Regions from separate parts of the Streptomyces sp. NPDC048484 genome, predicted to be linked through region 1. Evidence: predicted binding sites of a transcription regulator. Region 1 holds the regulator's gene; each other region holds the start of a gene.
What was found. Region 1 encodes HrcA, which represses chaperone genes, less so after heat shock. Its sites were predicted from a motif close to TTNGCACTCNGNNNNNCNGAGTGCNAA; they were not measured.

Region 2: a site for HrcA is predicted at 1,614-1,640, ahead of AB0D14_RS19085 (FmdB family zinc ribbon protein). Genes of this name have one in related genera too.
Region 3: a site for HrcA is predicted at 1,667-1,693, ahead of groL (chaperonin GroEL). Genes of this name have one in related genera too.
Region 4: a site for HrcA is predicted at 2,488-2,514, ahead of groES (co-chaperone GroES). Genes of this name have one in related genera too.

The regions. Positions count from the first base shown of each region.
Region 1 covers NZ_JBEZJY010000014.1:1,334-5,261, forward strand. The annotation lists gene AB0D14_RS15955 (nitronate monooxygenase) at 1-649, opposite strand, end outside; gene dnaJ (molecular chaperone DnaJ) at 747-1,886, opposite strand; gene hrcA (heat-inducible transcriptional repressor HrcA) at 1,887-2,903, opposite strand; gene AB0D14_RS15970 (MBL fold metallo-hydrolase) at 3,207-3,928, shown strand, end outside.
Region 2 covers NZ_JBEZJY010000017.1:133,885-137,812, reverse strand. The annotation lists gene AB0D14_RS19090 (MFS transporter) at 148-1,545, shown strand; gene AB0D14_RS19085 (FmdB family zinc ribbon protein) at 1,652-2,017, shown strand; gene AB0D14_RS19080 (S-methyl-5'-thioadenosine phosphorylase) at 2,114-2,956, shown strand; gene AB0D14_RS19075 (hypothetical protein) at 3,030-3,653, shown strand; gene mscL (large conductance mechanosensitive channel protein MscL) at 3,789-3,928, shown strand, end outside.
Region 3 covers NZ_JBEZJY010000019.1:100,082-104,009, forward strand. The annotation lists gene thrC (threonine synthase) at 1-404, shown strand, start outside; gene AB0D14_RS20535 (MoaD/ThiS family protein) at 563-838, shown strand; gene AB0D14_RS20540 (cold-shock protein) at 1,289-1,495, shown strand; gene groL (chaperonin GroEL) at 1,856-3,484, shown strand; gene AB0D14_RS20550 (NADH:flavin oxidoreductase) at 3,744-3,928, shown strand, end outside.
Region 4 covers NZ_JBEZJY010000009.1:151,784-155,711, forward strand. The annotation lists gene AB0D14_RS11750 (SDR family oxidoreductase) at 1-83, shown strand, start outside; gene groL (chaperonin GroEL) at 295-1,920, opposite strand; gene groES (co-chaperone GroES) at 2,037-2,345, opposite strand; gene AB0D14_RS11765 (polysaccharide deacetylase family protein) at 2,635-3,417, opposite strand; gene AB0D14_RS11770 (polysaccharide deacetylase family protein) at 3,414-3,928, opposite strand, start outside.

The sequences.
Region 1 (3,928 bases):
TGCCGCCGGCCGCGACGATCGGGATCTGCACGGTCTCGCGGACCTGCGCGATGAGCGACAGCAGCCCTATGCCGGAGCCGTCGGTCTCCGGGTTGTCGCGGTGGGTGCCCTGGTGGCCGCCGGCCTCGACGCCCTGCACGATCACCGCGTCGGCGCCCGCCCACTGCACGGCCTGCGCCTCCTCGGCGGTGGTCGCCGTGACCAGGGTCAGCGTGCCTGCCCGGCTCAGGGAGTCCAGTACGTCACGCGTGGGGCAGCCGAAGTGGAAGGAGACGACCGGCACCGGGTTGTCGAGGAGGACGGCGAGCTTGGTCTCGTAGCCGTCGTCGCGTCCGCTGTCGGGGTCGCCCAGCTCGGTCTCGTACCAGGAGGCCTCACCGGCGAGCTGGTGGGCGTAGACCTCGACGGCCGACCGGTCGGCATACTCGGGCTGGGGCATGAACAGGTTCACGCCGAACGGCCGGCTCGTGGCCCCGCGCAGCTGCTTGATGTCCTCGTACATGCCGTCGGCCGTCTTGTACCCGGCGGCGAGAAAGCCGAGCCCCCCGGCCCCGGACACGGCCGCGGCGAGCTGCGGCACGGAGACGCCGCCCGCCATCGGGGCCTGCACGATCGGGAGGGGGAAAAGATCGGTCAGCGCGGAGGACATGACGGCATGTTGTCACGTCCTCCGCGCAAGTCCGAATCCGGCCGTCCGCCGGGCATAAGCCACCGCAATCGTCCTGCGGCGGGCCCGGCCCCACCGCTCACGAACGGCCGTTGAACGCATCCTTCAACCGGGAGAACAGTCCCTGCTGGCCGGGCTGGAACTGCCCGGTGGGCCGCTCCTCGCCGCGCAGCACGGCCAGCTCACGCAGCACCCGCTCCATCTCGGGGTCGAGCTTCGTCGGCGTCATGACCTCGACGTGGACGATGAGGTCCCCGCGCCCGCCGCCCCGCAGATGTGTGATGCCGCGGCCGTGCTTCGGAATCGACTGCCCGGACTGTGTTCCCGGACGGATGTCGACCTCTTCGAGCCCGTCGAGCGTCTCCAGCGGGACCTTCGTGCCCAGCGCCGCCGCGGTCATCGGAATGGTGACCGTGCAGTGCAGGTCGTCGCCGCGCCGCTGGAACATGTTGTGCGGCAGCTCGTGGATCTCGACGTACAGGTCACCGGCGGGGCCGCCGCCGGGTCCGACCTCGCCCTCGCCCGCGAGCTGGATCCGCGTGCCGTTGTCGACACCGGCGGGGATCTTCACGGTCAGGGTCCGGCGCGACCGCACCCGCCCGTCGCCCGCGCACTCGGGGCACGGCGTCGGAACGACCGTCCCGAACCCCTGGCACTGCGGACACGGCCGGGACGTCATGACCTGGCCCAGGAAGGACCGCGTGACCTGGGACACCTCACCGCGACCGCGACACATGTCACAGGTCTGCGCGGAGGTGCCCGGCGCGGCGCCCTCACCACTGCAGGTGGTGCAGACGACAGCCGTGTCGACCTGGATGTCCTTCGTCGTGCCGAAGGCCGCCTCGTCGAGCTCGATCTCCAGCCGGATCATCGCGTCCTGGCCGCGCCGTGTGCGGGACCGGGGGCCCCGCTGCGACGCCGTGCCGAAGAACGCGTCCATGATGTCCGAGAAGTTCCCGAAGCCGCCCGCGCCGAAGCCGCCCGCGCCACCGCCGCCCGCCTGGGACAACGGATCGCCACCGAGGTCGTGGAGCTGCTTCTTCTGCGGGTCCGACAACACCTCGTACGCGGCGTTGATCTCCTTGAAGCGCTCTTGCGTCTTCGGATCGGGATTGACATCCGGGTGCAGCTCGCGAGCGAGCCGCCGGAATGCCTTCTTGATCTCGTCCTGGGACGCTTCGCGGCTCACGCCGAGTACGGCGTAGTAGTCCGTGGCCACTTACGACTCCGCCAGGATCTGTCCTACGTACCGTGCCACCGCTCGTACCGCTCCCATCGTTCCGGGGTAATCCATGCGCGTCGGTCCGACCACGCCCAGTTTGGCGACTGCTTCGCCGCCCGAACCGTAACCGACCGACACCACAGAAGTGGAGTTGAGTCCCTCATGGGCATTCTCGTGACCGATCCGTACGGCCATGCCCGAATCGTTCACCTCACCCAGGAGTTTGAGGAGCACGACCTGCTCCTCCAACGCCTCAAGCACCGGACGGATGGTGAGGGGAAAATCATGTCCGAAGCGGGTCAGGTTGGCGGTGCCGCCGATCATCAGCCGCTCCTCGGTCTCCTCGACCAGAGTCTCCAGGAGAGTCGAGAGCACTGTCGAGACCGTACCCCGGTCCTCCGACTCGAAGGCGTCGGGGAGATCCTGCACCAGCAACGGGACGTCCGCGAAACGGCGGCCCGTGATCCGGCTGTTGAGCCGCGCGCGTAGATCTGCCACAGAGCCCTCCCCGAAGGGGGCCGGACAGTCCACCATGCGCTGCTCGACGCGGCCGGTGTCCGTGATCAGTACGAGCATGACGCGGGCCGGGGCCAGCGCCAGGAGCTCCACGTGACGCACGGTCGAGCGGGTGAGCGAGGGGTACTGGACGACGGCCACCTGCCGGGTGAGCTGCGCGAGGAGCCGTACGGTCCGCCCGACGACGTCGTCGAGGTCGACGGCGCCGTCCAGGAAGTGGTGGATCGCCCGCCGCTCCGGCGCGGTCATCGGCTTGACGCCCGCGAGCTTGTCGACGAAGAGCCGGTAGCCCTTGTCCGTGGGGATGCGGCCGGCACTGGTGTGCGGCTGCGCGATGAACCCCTCGTCCTCCAGGACCGCCATGTCGTTGCGGACGGTCGCCGGGGACACGCCGAGCCGGTGGCGCTCCGTGAGCGCCTTCGAGCCGACCGGCTCCTCCGTGCCCACGTAGTCCTGGACGATGGCGCGCAGCACTTCGAGCCTGCGTTCACTGAGCATCGCGCACACCTCCAGTTCGTCGTCGCCGCGGTCGTCTGTGGTCGGTCGTCGGTCGTCTTCAATGTCATCGCCTGGCACTCAGCGCGCGCGAGTGCCAGCATCCCCGGGCAAGTGTACGGCCGGTGGGTACGGCCCGGGCAAGGGCGGGCCTGCGATGCCGCGACGAAGAGCACACCGGGCACGGCGACGACATGGCAACGACATGGCAACGACATGGGGCGACGTGTACAGGGCTGTCCCGCTCTGTCGGGAACATCGGGGACATACGGAACATGCGGCTGTGCCTGCGGATAGCGTCGGCGTATGACGGTGACTTGGGAAGGGGCCGAGCGCGGCGGGCCCGGCTGGGAGGAGCTGTCCCCGCACGTGGGGCGGTGCCGGCTGCCGGTGTGGGACTGCACCGCCGGGCTCGTGGTGGGCGAGGACGCGGCGCTCATGATCGACGCGGGTTCGAGCGTGCGGGAGGGCGCGTGGCTGCGCGCGCGGGCGCGGCGGCTGCTCGGGGGCGGGCGGGTCACGCACCTCGCGCTCACACATCCGCACTTCGACCACGTGTTCGGGGCGGCGGCGTTCGCGGGGGTCGAGGTGTTCGGCGCGGTGGGCGTGGAGCGGGTTCTCGGCCAGGACCGGGAGGAACTGCGCGCGGACGCCGTGCGCAACGGCGCCGATCCTCGGGAGGCGGCCGAGGCGGCGGATCTCCTGGTCCAGCCGCGGCATCTCGTCTCCGGCGAACGGACGCTCGACCTGGGCGGAGGCCGACAGGCCCTGCTGGCCGACGTGGGTCCCGGTCACACGGCCCACGACCTGGCGGTCCTGGTGACCGGAACCGGAACCGGAACCGGAACCGGGACGGGAACCGGAGCCGGAGCCGGGGCCGGGGCCGATTCGCCGGGGATCGTCTTCTGCGGTGACCTGGTCGAGGAGTCCGGCGAACCCCAGGCGGGGCCCGACGCCGTGCCCTCCCACTGGCCCGCCGCGCTGGACCGGCTGCTGCAGCTCGGAGGCGAGGACGCGGTGTACGTGCC
Region 2 (3,928 bases), on a different contig from region 1:
CAGTGCTGGCGCGACCGTATGGCGGCCGCGGTGCCCCTCGCAGAGGGCGGCCCGGTATCTACCGCAGTTCCGCGCAAGAGGACAGCTCTCGGCGCCCCGCGCCCCATGAACGGGGCCGCGCTACCAGGTGGCAGAAAGGCACGGGCCGTGGCATCCACGGTCACCTCGGAGACCACCGGAACCCCGGTCTCCCCCCGCCCGGGATACGGACAGCTGCTGCGTACGCGCGGCGCCTGGACGTTCCTGCTCCCCGGCTTCGCCGCACGCCAGCCGTTCGCGATGCTGACCATCTCCATCGTGCTGCTCGTGCAGCACACCACCGGCTCGTACGGGGCCGCCGGCGCCGTCGCCGCCGCGACCGGTGTCTCCATGGCACTGTTCGCGCCGTTCACCGGCCGCCTCGCCGACCGGCACGGCCAGCGGGCGGTGCTGCTTCCCGGCGTCGTCGTCCACGCGCTGGCGGGCCTCTCCCTGACCGCGCTGGCGCTCGCGGACGCTCCCCTGTGGGCACTGTTCGCGGCCGCCGTGCCGACCGGCGCCTCGGTGCCGCAGGTCGGGCCCATGGTGCGCGCCCGCTGGGGCGTCAAGCTGCAGGGCTCACCCCTCATGACGACCGCGGCGGCCTTCGAGTCCGTCACGGACGAGCTGACCTTCGTGTTCGGCCCCCTTCTGGCGACCGCCCTGTGCACCGCCGTGAACCCGGCCGCGGGCCTGCTCACGGAGGCCGCGCTCAGCCTGGTCGGCGGTCTGCTGTTCGCCGCCCAGCGCGGCACCCAGCCGTCCGTCGGTGTGGGTCCTGGGGCCGGGGCTGGGGCCGGTACGGGTTCCGGTTCCGGTGCGGGTCGCGGTGCCGGTGCTGGTCGTGGCGCCTACGGGCACGCGCGCGTGACGCACGCTTCCGCGCTGTCGGTCCCGGGAGTACGCGTTCTGATCGTGGCCTTCCTGGGCATCGGTGCCGTCTTCGGCGGGATGCAGGTCTCGCTCGCCGCATTCAGCGAGTCGATCGGCGAGCCCGGTCTGAACGGTGTCCTGTACGGGACGTTCGCCGCGGGCAACATGCTCTCCGGCGTCGTCTGCGGCGCGATCGCCTGGAAGGTGGCCCCGCCCCGCCGCCTCGTCATCGGGTACGCGGCCCTCGCGCTGACCGCCTCCGGGCTGTGGGCGGCACAGTCGGTGGTCGTCCTCGCCGGGATCGGCCTCCTGGTCGGCATGTGCATCGCACCCACCCTGATCACCGGCTACACGCTCGTCGAGGAGCTGGTGCCGACGGGCGCCCGCACGGAGGCCTTCACCTGGCTGACCGGCGCGGTCGCACTCGGCCAGGCGGCGGCCGTCATGGTCGCCGGACAACTGGAGGACCGGCTCGGGGACGGGGCCGGCTTCCTCGTCCCGATGGGCGGCACACTGCTCGCACTGGCGACCCTGGTGGCCCTGCGCTCGCGGCTGGTGCCGCCGCACGTTCCCAGAGAAATACGTCACTGTGGCTCCGCCGCTGACGCGGCTTCTCCCTTGGGCGCAAAGGCCGTTGCGACGCTCAAACCCTGACCACCACCCGTGACCAGGTGACGTGCGTTACTCCAATCGCTGCCGACACAGGTTAATATGGACGATCGTTAGCACTCACTCAGTGAGAGTGCCAGGAGGAAGACAAGTGCCGACCTACCAGTACCAGTGCACCGAGTGCGGCGAGGGCCTCGAGGCGGTGCAGAAGTTCACCGATGACGCCCTGACCGAGTGCCCCAACTGCAGTGGCCGCCTGAAGAAGGTGTTCTCCGCCGTAGGCATCGTCTTCAAGGGCTCCGGTTTCTACCGCAACGACAGCCGCAGCTCGTCGTCGAGCAGCAGCGCCGCCTCGGCATCGAAGTCCTCGGGCTCGTCGTCCGACTCGAAGCCGGCTTCTTCGTCGGACTCGAAGTCGTCCGCCTCGTCCGGCTCGTCGGACTCGAAGTCATCGTCGTCCTCGGGTTCATCCTCGTCGTCGTCCTCGGGTTCGTCGTCCGGCAGCAACGCCGCCTGACGCTGTCTCGCGCCTTTTCTTACGGAACCCTGTCGCCCCGCCTCTTCGCGGACGGCAGGGTCTTCGGCGTTTCGTGGCCCGGTTAGGGTGCCGTTCATGGCGAACACGGAGAACGTCGAGATCGGCGTCATCGGCGGATCGGGTTTCTACTCGTTCCTCGACGACGTGACCGAGATCCAGGTGGACACCCCCTACGGGCCGCCCAGCGACTCCCTCTACCTCGGCGAGATCGCCGGACGGCGGGTCGCCTTCCTCCCCCGCCACGGCCGCGGCCACCATCTACCGCCGCACCGCATCAACTACCGGGCCAACCTGTGGGCGCTGCGCTCCGTCGGCGTGCGCCAGGTGCTCGGGCCGTGCGCGGTGGGCGGGCTCCGCCCCGAGTACGGGCCGGGGACGCTGCTCGTGCCGGACCAGTTCGTGGACCGTACTCAGTCCCGGGCGCAGTCGTACTTCGACGGGCTGCCGCTGCCCGATGGCAGCACGCCGAACGTGGTGCACGTCTCGCTGGCGGATCCCTACTGCCCCGTCGGGCGCGAGGTCGCGCTCGCGGCGGCGCGCGGGCAGGACTGGGAGCCGGTGGACGGCGGGACGCTGGCCGTGATCGAGGGGCCGCGGTTCTCCACCCGCGCGGAGTCGCTCTGGTACCGGGCGCAGGGCTGGTCCGTGGTGGGCATGACCGGGCATCCCGAGGCGGCGCTCGCCCGTGAACTGGAGCTCTGCTACACGTCGATGACTCTGGTCACCGACCTCGATGCGGGGGCCGGGGCCGGGGAGGGCGTCTCGCACGATGAGGTGCTGCAGGTGTTTGCGGCGAATGTGGGGCGGTTGCGGGGAGTGTTGTTCGACGCGGTGGCTGGGCTGCCGGCGAACGGGACGCGGAATTGTCTTTGTGCTGCGGCGTTGGGCGGGATGGATCCCGGGGTCGAGTTGCCGTAGGGGGCGGTGGAACCGCCCCTTCGGGTGACGGGGTTATCCACAAATGGGCGGTCGTCCACGGGCGCCGACGGGAATGGGCGTGAGGCCGCAGTCTGGGAGCGCGAGCCGATCTTCGACCTCAGACCCCAGACCCAGACCCCAGGCGGTGGTACCCGTGTCGCAGTTGTCATCCTTTCCGCGTCCGTTGGGCACGGACGTTCCCGGCACGTGCGAGGTTCCGCACTTCGATCCCGTGCGGGTGCGGGGAAGGGGGGACCAGGTGCGTCGGCTGGTCCGGCACCGTCGGCGGGCGTTGGCAGCCGGCCTCGCGGTGACCGCGGCGGCACTCGTCGCGGCCGGGCCCGGGGATGGGGATGGGGCGGAGCGGGACACGGGACCGCCTCAGGCCCGTCCGGTGGTCGATTCCGTACGGGAGCGGCGCCCCGTCGAGATGGTGACCGCGCCGGTGCGCATCGCCGACGGCGCGACTGTGCGGCTGCTCAGGCCCGGCGACCGGGTCGACGTGGTCGCGGCCGGGCAGTCGGCGGCCGGTGACGCCCGGGTGGTGGCGCGGGGCGCGCGGGTGACGAAGGTCCCCGAGTCCCCGGACAGCGTGTCCGAGGGCGGCGCGCTCGTCGTCCTGTCCGTGCCACGCGGGACTGCGACCCGGCTGGCCGGGGCAGGCGCGACCTCACGACTGGCGGTGACCTTGTGCTGAGCATGGCCGCGATGGCGGCCGCGCGGCTGTCAAGTCGCTCGTTGGAGGTAGGGAACTGGACAGGGCTGCCGCCCCCTGACGTAGGTTGCGGAGCTGTCCATTCCATGATCTGTGCAACTGAGAAGGGGCTCTTGGGTGAGCGAGAAGAAGAAGGACCCGAGCATCTGGGACGGCTTCAAGGCCTTCCTGCTGCGCGGGAACGTCGTCGACCTGGCTGTCGCGGTGGTCATCGGCGCTGCCTTCACCAACATCGTCAACTCGCTGGTGAAGGGAGT
Region 3 (3,928 bases), on a different contig from region 1:
TGTCCGTCGCCTACAAGGCCGGTCACGACGTCGTACGGCCGCAGAAGCCGAACACGATCGCCAAGTCGCTCGCCATCGGCAACCCGGCCGACGGTCCGTACGTGCTCGACATCGCACGCCGTACCGGGGGTGCCGTGGAGGACGTGAACGACGAGCAGGTCGTGGACGCGATCAAGCTGCTGGCGCGGACCGAGGGGATCTTCGCGGAGACCGCCGGCGGTGTGACGGTGGGGGTCGCGAAGAAGCTGATCGAGAGCGGTCTGCTCGACCCGACTCTGACGACTGTCGTCCTCAACACCGGGGACGGTCTGAAGACCCTGGACGCGGTGGCCTCCGACACGGGGCTCACCGCCACCATTCGCCCGAACCTGGACTCCTTCCACGAGGCCGGGCTCGGTTCCTAGTCGTCTCCTAGGTTCCTGGCCGTCTCCCGGTCGTCTCCTGGCCGTCTCGTAGTCGTTGTTCTCACGCTGCGGGCCGGTGGGGGCCGGTCGCGCAGCGGTTCCCCGCGCCCCTTACGGGGGCGCTGTACGCCAGCCACACCCGACGGAGGTCCTGCCCCATGAGTGTCAACGTCCGTATCCCCACCATTCTGCGCACCTACACGGGCGGTAAGGCCGAAGTGGCCGCCGAGGGTGCGAACCTCGCCGAGGTCATCGCCGACTTGGAGAACAACCACACCGGTATCGCGGCCCGGGTCCTGGACGACCAGGGGAAGCTGCGGCGGTTCGTCAACGTGTACGTGAACGACGACGACGTCCGGTTCGAGCAGGGGCTGGAGACGGCGACGCCGGACGGCGCCGGCGTCTCGATCATCCCGGCGGTCGCCGGGGGCTGAGCGCCTTCGCGTGATGGCTGAAAATTACCCTGGGTAATGCCGAACACGCAGAGTTCATCGAATTGCCCTCTCCGTGAGAGAAACGGAGGGGGCAATTCTATATGGTTGAGCGCGGTACAGTTGGGGAAGCTGCTTCGTTCCGCCCGTCCGGCGCATTGAGTTCACGCCCGGGGCCCGACAAGAAGCAGCCAAAGTGCCCGGCCTTTTTGAGCCGTTTATAGCATTCGCGGGGCCCGACTTGCCCTGAAACTTCTCGAATCCTTCACATATTCCCGATCGGCCGCGCCCGGAATTCTCGTCGGATTGACCTGTTGCAGAGGGCAGTTGGACGGATACATTCGGCCGCGGTCGACGCGTTCCGGCGCACACCCCCAACCGTTGGGGGGTGAGGTCTGACCCGGGTCCGCGAAGTGCGGGTCCGTGCAAGGGCCAGTAATAGGGGAGTTAGGCATGGCTCAGGGCACCGTCAAATGGTTCAACGCGGAGAAGGGGTACGGCTTCATCGCGGTCGACGGTGGTGCGGATGTATTCGTCCACTACAGCGCGATTCAGATGGACGGCTACCGCACCCTGGAAGAGGGTCAGCGGGTCGATTTTGAGATCTCGCAAGGCCAGAAGGGGCCGCAGGCGGACATGGTCCGACTGGCGACCGGCTGAAGCACGCGCCGACTTACTGCAGCGACGTTCTTCTTCCGAAGGGCTCGTACCCCATGGGTGCGGGCCCTTCGGCATGCCGGGGCGCTGCCCCCGTCACCTGATGTCGCCTCCTCCTCCCTCCTGCTCTCGCCTCGCTCTCACCTGCTCCCACCTGCGGATCATCGAGAGGCGCTTGCACTCGCATGGGTCGAGTGCTAATCATTGGCGTTAGCACTCTGAAGGTGAGAGTGACAACGAGGACCGGGTCAGTGAGGTCCGCGGGCCGGGTGGGGCAAGGAACCACCCAGGTCGGCAGGCCGTCCGTCGCGGGCGCAGGCGCGGTCCTGGAGATTCCACCCCAGTCCGGGAGGACCACTTCACATGGCCAAGATCATCGCGTTCGACGAGGAGGCACGGCGCGGTCTCGAGCGCGGGATGAACCAGCTCGCCGACGCCGTCAAGGTCACCCTTGGTCCCAAGGGTCGCAACGTCGTCCTCGAGAAGAAGTGGGGCGCCCCCACGATCACCAACGATGGTGTTTCCATCGCCAAGGAGATCGAGCTCGAGGACCCGTACGAGAAGATCGGCGCTGAGCTGGTCAAGGAAGTCGCCAAGAAGACGGACGACGTCGCCGGCGACGGAACGACCACGGCGACCGTGCTCGCCCAGGCGCTGGTCCGTGAGGGCCTGCGCAACGTAGCCGCCGGCGCCAACCCGATGGCTCTCAAGCGCGGTATCGAGAAGGCCGTCGAGGCCGTCTCCGGTGCCCTGCTGGAGCAGGCGAAGGATGTCGAGACCAAGGAGCAGATCGCTTCTACGGCCTCCATCTCCGCCGCCGACACCCAGATCGGCGAGCTCATCGCCGAGGCGATGGACAAGGTCGGCAAGGAAGGCGTCATCACCGTCGAGGAGTCCCAGACCTTCGGTCTGGAGCTTGAGCTCACCGAGGGTATGCGCTTCGACAAGGGCTACATCTCGGCGTACTTCGCCACCGACATGGAGCGTATGGAGGCCGTCCTCGACGACCCCTACATCCTGATCGCCAACTCGAAGATCGCCAACGTCAAGGACCTGCTCCCGCTCCTGGAGAAGGTCATGCAGGGCGGCAAGCCGCTGCTGATCATCGCCGAGGACGTCGAGGGCGAGGCGCTGTCGACGCTGGTCGTCAACAAGATCCGTGGCACCTTCAAGTCCGTCGCCGTCAAGGCTCCGGGCTTCGGTGACCGCCGCAAGGCCATGCTCGGCGACATCGCCATCCTCACGGGTGGCGAGGTCATCTCCGAGGAGGTCGGCCTGAAGCTGGAGAACGCGGGTCTGGACCTGCTGGGCCGTGCCCGCAAGGTCGTCATCACCAAGGACGAGACCACGATCGTGGACGGCTCCGGCTCTGCCGACCAGGTCCAGGGCCGGGTCAACCAGATCCGTGCCGAGATCGAGAACTCGGACTCGGACTACGACCGCGAGAAGCTCCAGGAGCGCCTGGCGAAGCTGGCCGGCGGCGTGGCCGTCATCAAGGCCGGTGCCGCCACCGAGGTCGAGCTCAAGGAGCGCAAGCACCGCATCGAGGACGCCGTTCGCAACGCGAAGGCGGCCGTCGAGGAGGGCATCGTCGCCGGTGGTGGCGTGGCTCTGCTCCAGGCTTCCTCGGTCTTCGAGAAGCTCGAGCTCACGGGTGACGAGGCGACCGGCGCGAACGCCGTGAAGCTCGCCCTGGAGGCCCCGCTCAAGCAGATCGCCGTCAACGGTGGTCTTGAGGGTGGCGTCATCGTCGAGAAGGTGCGCAACCTGCCCGTCGGTCACGGCCTGAACGCCGCGACCGGTGAGTACGTCGACATGATCGCCGAAGGCATCATCGACCCGGCGAAGGTGACGCGCTCTGCCCTGCAGAACGCCGCCTCCATCGCCGCGCTGTTCCTCACCACCGAGGCCGTCATCGCCGACAAGCCGGAGAAGGCTTCGGCCGGCGCCGGCGCCGGCGGTGGCATGCCGGGCGGTGACATGGACTTCTGAGCCCCGGCTCGGTAGTTCATCGCAGTACGCATTTCAGTACGCGAACGAGGGCGGTACCCCACTCCAGGGGTGCCGCCCTCGGGCATGTCCGGGGTCACAGAGGTATATGGCGGGCCGGCGGAATGTGCGGAGGGCCGGGGTGGTTGTCGCGAGGAGTGATTCATGCGTATGCACATACCAATCGGGATGCGTATACGTACACATGGATCCCCCGCCCGACCGCCCACCCGACCACTCCATCCCCACGAGGAGCCTCTACGTGACTGTCACCGCCTCCGCCTCCCGCGCGGCCGAGATCCTTTCCCGGCCCGTCTCCCTCAACGGCCTGACCGTTCCGAACCGGATCGTGATGGCGCCGATGACCCGGCAGTTCTCGCCGGGCGGTGTCCCGGGGGAGGACGTGGCGGCGTACTACGCGCGCCGTGCCGCCGCGGGTGTCGGCCT
Region 4 (3,928 bases), on a different contig from region 1:
TGGCGGGCCTGACGAAGGTGGCCCCGCGGGGGCTGGCGAGCGGGATCAGCTCGAAGGCGGGCCGGAAGTACGGGCCGAAGTGAGCCTGGTGTTACGGACCGGAGCGAGCCCGGTGCTACGGACCGGAGCAGGTCCGGTGTTACGGACCGAAGTGGCCCCCGTATTGCCGTTACCCGGTGACATCGACGCGACAGCACGAAGGCCCGGCCCCCGCCGAGACGGGGTACCGGGCCTTCGCCGGGCGCCTACCTGGACGTACAGCCCGAGCAGGTGTCCGTAAGTGCCTGGCGGCGCTTAGTGGGAGTGGCCGTGACCGCCGTGGCCCGCGTCGCCCTCTTCCTCGGCCGGCTTCTCGACGACCAGGGTCTCGGTCGTGAGGAGCAGGGAGGCGATGGAGGCAGCGTTCTCGAGCGCGGAACGCGTGACCTTGACCGGGTCGATGACGCCGGCCTTGACCAGGTCGCCGTACTCGCCGGTCGCGGCGTTGAAGCCCTGGCCCTTGTCGAGCTCGGCGACCTTGGAGGTGATGACGTAACCCTCCAGGCCGGCGTTCTCGGCGATCCAGCGCAGCGGCTCGACGGCGGCCTTGCGGACGACGGCGACACCGGTGGCCTCGTCGCCGGTCTTGCCGAGGTTGCCCTCAAGGACCTTCACGGCGTGGACGAGCGCGGAGCCACCACCGGAGACGATGCCCTCCTCGACCGCGGCGCGGGTCGCGGAGATGGCGTCCTCCAGGCGGTGCTTCTTCTCCTTCAGCTCCACCTCGGTGGCGGCGCCGACCTTGATCACGCACACGCCGCCGGCCAGCTTCGCGAGGCGCTCCTGGAGCTTCTCGCGGTCCCAGTCGGAGTCCGTGGACTCGATCTCGGCCTTGATCTGGTTGACCCGGCCGGCCACGTCGGCGCTGTTGCCGCCGCCGTCGACGAGCGTCGTGTCGTCCTTGGTGACGGTCACGCGGCGGGCGGTGCCCAGCACGTCCAGGCCGACCTGGTCGAGCTTGAGGCCGACCTCCTCGGCGATGACCGTGGCGCCGGTGAGCGTGGCGATGTCACCGAGCATGGCCTTGCGGCGGTCGCCGAAGCCCGGGGCCTTGACGGCCACCGCGTTGAAGGTGCCGCGGATCTTGTTCACGACCAGGGTCGACAGGGCTTCGCCCTCGACGTCCTCGGCGATGATCAGCAGCGGCTTCGAGGCGTTGGTCTGGATGACCTTCTCCAGGAGGGGCAGCATGTCCTGGATCGAGGAGACCTTGCCCTGGTGGATCAGGATGTACGGGTCGTCGAGGACGGCCTCCATACGCTCCTGGTCGGACACCATGTAGGGCGACAGGTAGCCCTTGTCGAAGGCCATGCCCTCGGTGAAGTCCAGCTCCAGACCGAAGGTGTTGGACTCCTCGACGGTGATGACACCGTCCTTGCCGACCTTGTCCATCGCCTCGGCGATGAGCTCGCCGACCTGGCTGTCCTGGGCGGACAGACCGGCGACGGCCGCGATGTCGGACTTCTCGTCGATCGGGCGCGCGGTCGCGAGGAGCTCCTCGGAGACCGCGGCGACGGCCGCGTCGATGCCCTTCTTGAGGAGGGCGGGGGACGCGCCGGCGGCGACGTTCTTCAGGCCCTCGCGTACGAGCGCCTGGGCCAGCACGGTGGCGGTGGTCGTACCGTCACCCGCGATGTCGTTGGTCTTGGTCGCCACCTCCTTCACCAGCTGGGCACCGAGGTTCTCGTACGGGTCGTCGAGTTCGACCTCGCGGGCGATGGTGACGCCGTCGTTGGTGATGGTGGGGGCGCCGAACTTCTTGTCGATGACGACGTTGCGGCCCTTGGGGCCGATCGTCACCTTCACCGTGTCGGCAAGCTTGTTGACGCCGCGCTCGAGGGCACGACGGGCGTCCTCGTCGAACTTCAGGATCTTCGCCATGGAGCTGATTCAGTCCTCTCGAAAAAACGAACAGCGCCCCCAGCACCCGGCTTTTTAGTACTCGTGTTCAGTACTCGCGGGGGCCAGGGGCGCAGTTCAAAGCAAACCTGGGTGAATTACTTCTCGATGATCGCGAGCACGTCGCGAGCCGAGAGGACGAGGTACTCCTCGCCGTTGTACTTCACTTCGGTGCCGCCGTACTTGCTGTACAGCACGATGTCGCCGGTCTTGACGTCGAGCGGAAGACGCTCGCCGTTCTCGAAGCGGCCCGGGCCTACGGCAAGGACGACGCCCTCCTGGGGCTTCTCCTTCGCGGTGTCCGGAATGACCAGGCCAGAAGCCGTGGTCTGCTCGGCGTCGAGCGGCTGGACCACAATGCGGTCCTCGAGCGGCTTGATGGCAACCTTGGAGCTGGTGGTCGTCACTATCCGACCTCCCCCTTCGGAGATTACGGGGTTAACTGTCTGAGGTGGCGACCAGGTGGATCCGTCGTCGCGGGTGCCGGACCTGCCCGTCGCTATTGGCACTCTCCTGCGGTGAGTGCCAGAGCTGACACTATGACCGCGATTAGCACTCGGTCAAGCGGAGTGCCAGTTGCCTCCGTCGGACGGGGAGGATTCGGCGGGCCTGAGCGGCCCTGCGGACAGTGGAGAACCGGTTGCGGAGAACCCGCTACGGAGAACCGGTTGCGGAGAACCCACTGCGGAAAACCGGCTACAGGTAGTCCTCCAGGCGCGCCACCGTGAGGCCGTCCTCCTGGATGCGCTTCAAGGTCGCGGTCGTCGTCCCCGTGAGACTCGTACCGTTCCGGCCCTCGGGGCAGTGGAGGATGTCGCCCGGGCGGAGCGGGTCCTCGTCGCGCCAGAGGACGATCGCGGCGATCCCGCAGTCGGCCGCGGCGCGCAGGGTGTCGTCGTTGTAGTCGCCGTAGGGCGGCCGGAAGAGGCGGGGGCGGATACCGAAGCGCTGTTTGAGCTTCTCCTGCTGGCCGCAGATCTCGGCCCGCTGGCCCGCGTACGGCAGGCCCGGCAGGTACGGGTGGTCGAGGGTGCGGTTCTGCACGCTCGCGCCGACCGCGCGCAGCCGCCCGAAGTGGGCGTATCCCGGCCCGACGACGCTGTCCGTGAGGAACACGCTGACCGGAAGCCGCAGTTCACGCACCATGTCGACGAACCGCGGATCCTTCTCGACGCCGTCTTCGAAGGTCAGGAAGACGACCTTGTCGCGGGTCGGTACGCGGTCCACGACAGGCGGCAGGCCGGGCCCCGCGGCGCGTGCGGCGGGCCGCCGGCCGGACGGGTCCGGTGCCGGGGCGAGCGGGTCGCTCAGGCCCCAGCGGCGGTACGCGTCCACGGGGGGCCCGTGCGTGCGTACCTTCTGCGCGGCCTTCTTGCCCAGTCTCTCGATGGGGTCGACGGACTGGGCACAGCCGGAGAGACAGGCGGAGAGGCAGAGCGCGCCGGCGAGCAGTGCGGCGGCGGTCCCCCGCTGCCTCACAGGTAGTCCTCCAGGCGTGCCACCGCGTACCCCTTGCCGGTGACCAGTTTCATGAAGCGGCGGACCATGTCGGGCATCGTGCCCTCCCAGTCCTCCTTGCCGCGGAAGTGGCTGAGAACGATGTCTCCGGGGTGCAGGTCGCGGTCCCACTCCCGGTACTCCCAGTGGTCGACGAAGACCTCCTCGTTCCAGAGGGGCGCCGCCTTGATGCCGCAGGACCCGGCCGCACGCAGGGTGTCCTCGTTGTAGTTGCCGAAGGGCGGGCGGAAGAGGGCCGGGCGTTTGCCGTACCGCTTTCTGATCACCTTCTGCATGCCGCAGATCTCGTGTTTCTGCGCGGCGTACGAGAGGTCCGGCAGATAGCGGTGGTGGAGAGTGTGGTTGTTCAGGACCACGCCGTTGGCCTGCATCTTCTTGAAGTATCCGTAGTCCTCTTTGATGAGGTAGTCGCTGAGGAAGGCGGTGTACGGGATCTTCAGTTCGCTCATCATGCGCAAGAACACGGGGTCCT